DNA from 3 places in the Mediterraneibacter sp. genome. Region 2 is predicted to be linked to each of the others. Evidence: a T-box and tRNA genes for the amino acid it is inferred to sense, from the RefSeq annotation. Region 2 holds a T-box; the other regions hold tRNA genes.
What was found. The T-box of region 2 lies ahead of leuS (leucine--tRNA ligase). A T-box ahead of a tRNA ligase gene usually reads a tRNA of that ligase, here a tRNA-Leu.

Region 1: it has a tRNA-Leu gene. The T-box ahead of leuS (leucine--tRNA ligase) is inferred to sense a tRNA for this amino acid. The anticodon was not compared.
Region 3: it has a tRNA-Leu gene. The T-box ahead of leuS (leucine--tRNA ligase) is inferred to sense a tRNA for this amino acid. The anticodon was not compared.

The regions. Positions count from the first base shown of each region.
Region 1 is NZ_JAPJQP010000003.1:113,856-116,133, forward strand. Features, by position in the region: gene RCH61_RS03285 (N-acetylglucosaminidase) at 1-976, opposite strand, end outside; tRNA gene RCH61_RS03290 (tRNA-Leu) at 1,185-1,267, opposite strand; gene RCH61_RS03295 (diaminopimelate decarboxylase) at 1,410-2,278, opposite strand, start outside.
Region 2 is NZ_JAPJQP010000005.1:53,090-55,367, reverse strand. Features, by position in the region: gene RCH61_RS04280 (peptidoglycan-binding protein) at 1-532, shown strand, start outside; T-box leader at 591-846, shown strand; gene leuS (leucine--tRNA ligase) at 988-2,278, shown strand, end outside.
Region 3 is NZ_JAPJQP010000003.1:98,854-101,131, forward strand. Features, by position in the region: gene RCH61_RS03210 (hypothetical protein) at 1-113, shown strand, start outside; tRNA gene RCH61_RS03215 (tRNA-Leu) at 600-684, opposite strand; tRNA gene RCH61_RS03220 (tRNA-Leu) at 955-1,039, opposite strand; gene RCH61_RS03225 (TrpB-like pyridoxal phosphate-dependent enzyme) at 1,602-2,278, opposite strand, start outside.

The sequences.
Region 1 (2,278 bases), on a different contig from region 2:
CTGCATTCAATCCGAAAATATTATTTTTATTCTGACAGATCCAGCTCAATCCCCATCCACTTTCATTTACTGCAATTCCAATGGAAAGAAGCGCATTAACCTGATAAAGATTCTGATATTTTACAAAAGCAGTTCCTGTTCCTGTTAATTTTGACAAAGAAGCATTAACCCCTGCAGTACCCATTGCTGATTGAAGCATTGTATTCAGTTCCTCTCCGCTGTACGCCGAGGCTTCTCTCATATTCTTAAATTGAAAATAATTATAAAAAGCATTTCCTGCATTCACTGCATTTTGCCCATTCATATGATTCTGATAATCGGAAAGCATCACCTTATAATCTGTATAAAAATAATGACCATCATAACTGTAATACTTTACGCCTTCACTTAAATAAGCCGGAGCTGTTCCGTTATTTATATAAGAAGAAGGAGCACGATTCAAATCCTGTGAGATATAATGAATCAGCTTTCCATCCGATATTCCATAATAACTCACACAATCAGAAACCGACTCATATTCCACAATCTGAACTTCCGAAGCATTGACTGTTCCTGTAACTCCTGACAGCATAAAACGAACTTTTCCGTCATTTGTCATACCCAAATATGCCGCATCTGCACCATATGCTCCGTTTGTGTAACCATTTCCACCGCTATATGTAAAAGATGTGGTAGCGCTGCCTTTCGTATTAAAATTGACCACTTTATTCTGATCTAACGATCTTGCAGAAAACATCGCGAACTGTGCCGGTGTTTCCTCTGCAACAATGCCTTCTTCTTCGCTGATCTCATAAATTCTTCCATCTTCATCCATAGCAGTCGTCTCTTCTAGGCGCTGACTATTCTCATCCTGGAGCGATGCTGTAACTTGTTCCTCCCCTGACAGCTCCGCCGCCTCACTTTTCATGCCCGGCATACAACTGATTACCATTGACATTAAAAGTGTGCATATCAGCAGTTTGTTTTTCCTTATCACTTGTCCATGTCCCTCCTTAACCCTGTTACTAATTATCTACACTCAGTTTACACTACTACATATATACCATAACATTTTATTCCAACAATGGCAAGCATTACTTTTTATAATTGTATACACGTATACTATATCTTTTTTGACTGATGATTTCTTCTTAAACAAAAAAGTACTGTGAACGATTGTCCACAGTACTTTAATCATGAATTAATGCGGATGGTGGGACTTGAACCCACACGTAGTCACCTACGCAAGATTTTGAGTCTTGTGCGTCTGCCATTCCGCCACATCCGCATAATGGTTTCTTCGTGAAACCATTAATAATTATATCACCTGCATGTCCATATTGCAAGCTTTTTTATCATTTAAATTCAAAAAATTTTATGATGTTATAATCATCTAATTTTATAAATACAGAATGATTTTATATCATAATCTATTTTATAAGTTTTTTCCCAATCTCAAAACAATCGAATGTCGAGAAATAATCTGACGGTGTTTCTGCACGTCTGATCAATTTTACTTCTCCATCCTCTTTCAGGAGAAGTTCTGCAGATTTCAATTTACCGTTATAATTATATCCCATCGCAAATCCATGAGCGCCTGTGTCATGAATCACAAGATAATCTCCTCTGTCGATTTCCGGAAGCATTCTGTCAACAGCAAACTTGTCATTATTTTCACACAAAGAACCGGTCACATCATATTTATAGTCGCAAGGCTTATCTTCTTTTCCAAGCACGGTAATGTGATGATATGCTCCATACATTGCCGGACGCATTAAATTTACAGCACATGCATCCACACCGATATAATTTTTGTATGTGTTCTTTTCGTGAATTGCTTTCGTCACAAGACAGCCGTACGGTCCCATCATGTAACGTCCTAATTCTGTATAGATAGCCACATCTCCCATGCCTGCCGGAACAAGCACTTCCTCATACACCTTCCGAACACCCTCTCCGATTGCATAGATATCGTTTGGTTCTTGATCCGGTCGATACGGGATTCCGATTCCACCCGAAAGGTTAATGAACTTAATATGAACTCCCGCTTCTTTCGAAAGTTTCACAGCCTGCTCAAACAACACTTTTGCAAGCATCGGATAATAATCATTTGTAACCGTATTACTTGCAAGGAATGCATGCAGTCCGAATTCTTTTGCACCCTTCTCTTTTAAAATTTTATACGCTTCCAAAATCTGTTCCGGTGTCATGCCATACTTGGCATCACCCGGATTATCCATAATATCATTGCTGATTTTAAACAATCCGCCCGGATTAAAACGGCAGCTAATCGTCTCCG
Region 2 (2,278 bases):
CAAGTGGATACCGGAAAGAAATGTGTACGAAAGTATATCGGTGATCGTTGACGAATTGTTTGCAAATTATCTTTCAAGACCGAATGTAAGGCAGCCGATACTGACACAATATTGCGATGGAAGAAGGGTGAGCTGTCCGGATTGGATGACACAGTGGGGGTCGAAGGAACTTGGCGATAGAGGGTTGACGCCGATCGAGATCCTTCGCTATTTCTACGGAGATGATATGTATATCAATATCGCTCCGGAAATATCAGGTGTTCCGTCTTCATGGCCGGGATATATATTGGAAATCGGTTCAAGTGGTGAAAAAGTAAGGCAGATACAGGAACAGTTGAATGTGATTGCCGGAGCGTATCCCGCAATTCCTAAAATTACGGTAGATGGTATCTATGGAGAGGCAACAGCTGAATCCGTGAGAAAATTTCAGGAAGTGTTCGGATTACCGCAAACAGGAAAAGTAGATTACAGCACATGGTACAAAATATCTGAAATCTATGTCGGAGTGTCGCGGATTGCGGAATTGACGTAGTTCTGATGAAAATACCTTGACTTATTTTAATGACATATTTATAATAAGTAAGGATATTGCAAAAACATGGAAGAGGAATAGTAGAAGCGTATCGTATTCAGAGATCTGCCGGTTGGTGCGAGGCAGGAACGTAAGTTTTGAACTCACCTCGGAGTTCTTTCGTTGAATTTGGAGTAGACGAAAGCGGGAGTTCCCGTTATAGAATGAACGAGTGCATTTGGTTGGGCTAAGACGAAGGAGACAGGAAGAAAACGGCTTGGTTTTATCAGATGAACAAGAGTGGTACCACGGAAATAAGCCTTTTCGTCTCTTGAGTTTTTCAGGAACGGGAGGCTTTCTTTTATGCATTGATCATTCGGAGGACAGCCGTTGTGCTTGTAATCAGTTGGCAGAAAGAGTACTTACCGATTGTAATAAAAATGCATAATATAACGATGAATGAAGGAGAGAAACATATGGGTACAAAGATAATGTATAACCACAAAGCAATCGAAAAAAAGTGGCGTGAAAAATGGGCAGAAAATCCAGTAAATCCAAGAGTAGATGATAATGGAAATAAAAAACAGAAATATTACTGTCTTGACATGTTTCCATATCCGTCAGGAAATGGTCTTCATGTCGGCCATTGGAGAGGATATGTAATTTCCGACGTATGGAGCCGTTATAAACTTCAGCAGGGATATTATATCGTACATCCGATGGGATGGGATGCATTCGGACTTCCGGCTGAAAATTATGCGATCAAGATGGGAGTACATCCGGCAAAATCTACAGCAGAAAATGTGGCAAATATTAAACGTCAGATTAATGAAATTGCAGCGCTCTATGATTGGGATATGGAAGTCAATACGACAGATCCGAACTTCTATAAGTGGACGCAGTGGATTTTCGTGAAGATGTTTAAAGAAGGACTTGCATATGAAAAAGAATTTCCGATCAACTGGTGCCCGTCCTGTAAGACAGGTTTGGCAAATGAGGAAGTTGTAAATGGAAAATGTGAGCGCTGCGGAGCAGAAGTTACGAAGAAAAATCTTCGTCAGTGGATGCTGAAGATTACTGCCTATGCGGATCGGCTGTTAAATGATCTCGATAAGCTGGACTGGCCGGAAAAAGTAAAGAAAATGCAGGCTGACTGGATCGGAAAATCTTACGGAGCAGAGGTGGATTTCCCTGTTGACGGAAGAGATGAGAAAATTACTGTATATACGACAAGACCTGACACACTTTACGGTGCGACATTTATGGTGCTTGCTCCTGAACATGAGATGGCGGCATCTCTTGCGACAGATGAGACAAGAGAAGCAGTGGAAAAATATATTTACGATGCGTCAATGAAATCAAACGTAGATCGTCTTCAGGATAAAGAGAAGACAGGCGTATTTACGGGAAGCTATGCGATCAATCCGCTTAGCGGAGAAAAGACTCCGATTTGGCTGTCTGATTATGTATTGGCGGATTATGGTACAGGAGCGATCATGTGTGTTCCTGCTCACGATGACCGTGATTTTGAGTTCGCAAAGAAATTCAATATTCCGATCATTCAGGTAATTGCCAAAGACGGAAAAGAAATTGAAAACATGACAGAAGCTTATACAGAAGCTTCGGGAACAATGATCAACTCAGGTGAGTGGAATGGAATGGAATCGGCAGTGCTGAAAAAAGAAGCTCCTCATATTATCGAAGAGCGCGGACTTGGAAAAGCAACAGTCAACTTCAAACTGCGTGACTGGGTATTCTCCCGTCAGC
Region 3 (2,278 bases), on a different contig from region 2:
ATGGTGATGATACGAAAGAATATGGTAATATAGACGAAGTTATGAATGATAAATTCTATAGCGGAAAGTCATTAAATGATTTAGTAAAAGAAGCGAAAATTGATGTAATATAATACCATCTGCCGAACTGACAGGTGGTATTTTTATCCATTTTAAAGAAAGAAGAAGGGTGATCTTATGGCAAAGGACGATTATTTTGTAATTGTACACAAGATACTATCGTACTTGTATGTAAAATTGAAATCGGGAGAAGATGTAAACCCGAACATGATTACTCACGACAGTCAACTACTGCAGATCAACCGGAAGGGATTGCGTATGTGTGCAATAACTCTTTGATAGAAAAAGTGAAAGAATTTTTTTAATACCTACTATGACTATCTGTGGGATGAAATCCTAGAGTGCTTGGATTCTTCTTAGAATAAGCAGAAAAATCCAAAAATTTGTAAAATGTGTTTTAAAGCTATGTTAAAGTACGGCTTTTTTAATCCTCTTCTTTTTCTACAGAAATCAAACAGCTGTATAGCAAAAAACAGCAAAAAAAGCTGCCGCTTCACGATTTATCAATCGTTAAAACGACAGTCCATTTACTTCTTTAATGCGGAAGATGGGACTTGAACCCACACAAGCGCAATGCTTACAAGATCCTTAGTCTTGCTCGTCTGCCAGTTCCGACACTTCCGCATTCCATATAGGATATATGATCTTTTTGCTGACCACAAATGATATGATACCATTATTCAGACAAAAAGTCAACACTTTTTTATAACTTTCTGCCAGTTTTTCAGCAGTTTTTATCTCCGTTTTATCACTTCTTTGATTTTTCACTTTTTTCAAAAAATAAATTCAGATAATCACCATAAGTGCCAAAAGGCACATTCCGGGATTGCAAGCAGTCACCATTTAAATAAAAAAAGAAAATCTTCGATAAAAGATTTTCTGCTCTTTCTCTAATGCGGAAGATGGGACTTGAACCCACACAAGCGCAATGCTTACAAGATCCTTAGTCTTGCTCGTCTGCCAGTTCCGACACTTCCGCATTCCATATAGGATTCATGGTCATTTTGCTGACCACGAGTGATATAATACCACTATAGGAGAAAAAAGTCAACACTTTTTTTCACTTCCTGATTCGTTTCGCTGAAAAGTATGGTGTCTCTAAAGCTGCAATAAAATACAAGACGAATCGTCAGTATATTTATCGTTGGAAACGCCACTATAATGGCACTGTTACATTTGATAACAGCATAAGATAAAACACGATAAGACAAGAGCTATCAAGCGTTTTCCTTTTCTCTCATTTTTTGAACTTCTTTCACGGTTTGTTTTCGTGCCGAAATCCGATACAATTTTTCCACTAAAAGTGCATTATCATTCAGCCTTTTACGCCTCTCTCACTTTACCTTTTTTGCACAAATCGCATAATCACCGAAGGTTCCAAAGGGCACATTCCGGGATTGCAAGCAGTTGCCAAGGTCTCAGGCAGACCCGGACTTTGGCGCGTCGCCATACAAAAAAATCAACCTGAACATTATCGTCCAGATTGATTTTTATATCCGTCATCCTTTTTCTCTATCTCCGTTTTTTATCTGTTATCGCTTTTATAAATTCTCCGGGACTTTCGGCAGATTTGCAAAAGATGCCTGAAGCTCTTCATCTGTCGGAACGTAATCACTCATCTTTCCGTCATGGAATTTTTCATATGCAAACATATCAAAATATCCTGTTCCTGTAAGTCCAAAAAGAATCGTCTTTTCTTCCCCTGTCTCTTTACACTTCATCGCTTCATCGATCGCCGCTTTAATAGCATGACTGCTTTCCGGCGCCGGAAGGATTCCCTCTACTCTTGCAAACTGCTCTGCTGCTTCAAATACCGCTGTTTGCTCCACGGAACGAGCTTCCATATAGCCATCTTCATAAAGCTGCGATAAAACAGAACTCATACCGTGATATCTCAATCCTCCGGCATGATTTGCAGACGGGATGAATCCACTGCCTAATGTATACATTTTTGAAAGCGGGCAAACCATACCCGTGTCACAATAATCATATGCGTAAACGCCTCTTGTTAAACTTGGACACGAAGCTGGTTCTACTGCTATAAAGCGATAATCTGCTTCTCCTCTTAATTTTTCTCCCATAAACGGCGAGATTAAACCGCCTAAGTTCGATCCACCTCCGGCGCATCCGATAATAATATCAGGTTTAATTCCATATTTATCCATGGCAATCTTTGTTTCCACGCCGATTACAGATTGATGCAAAAGAACCTGATTCA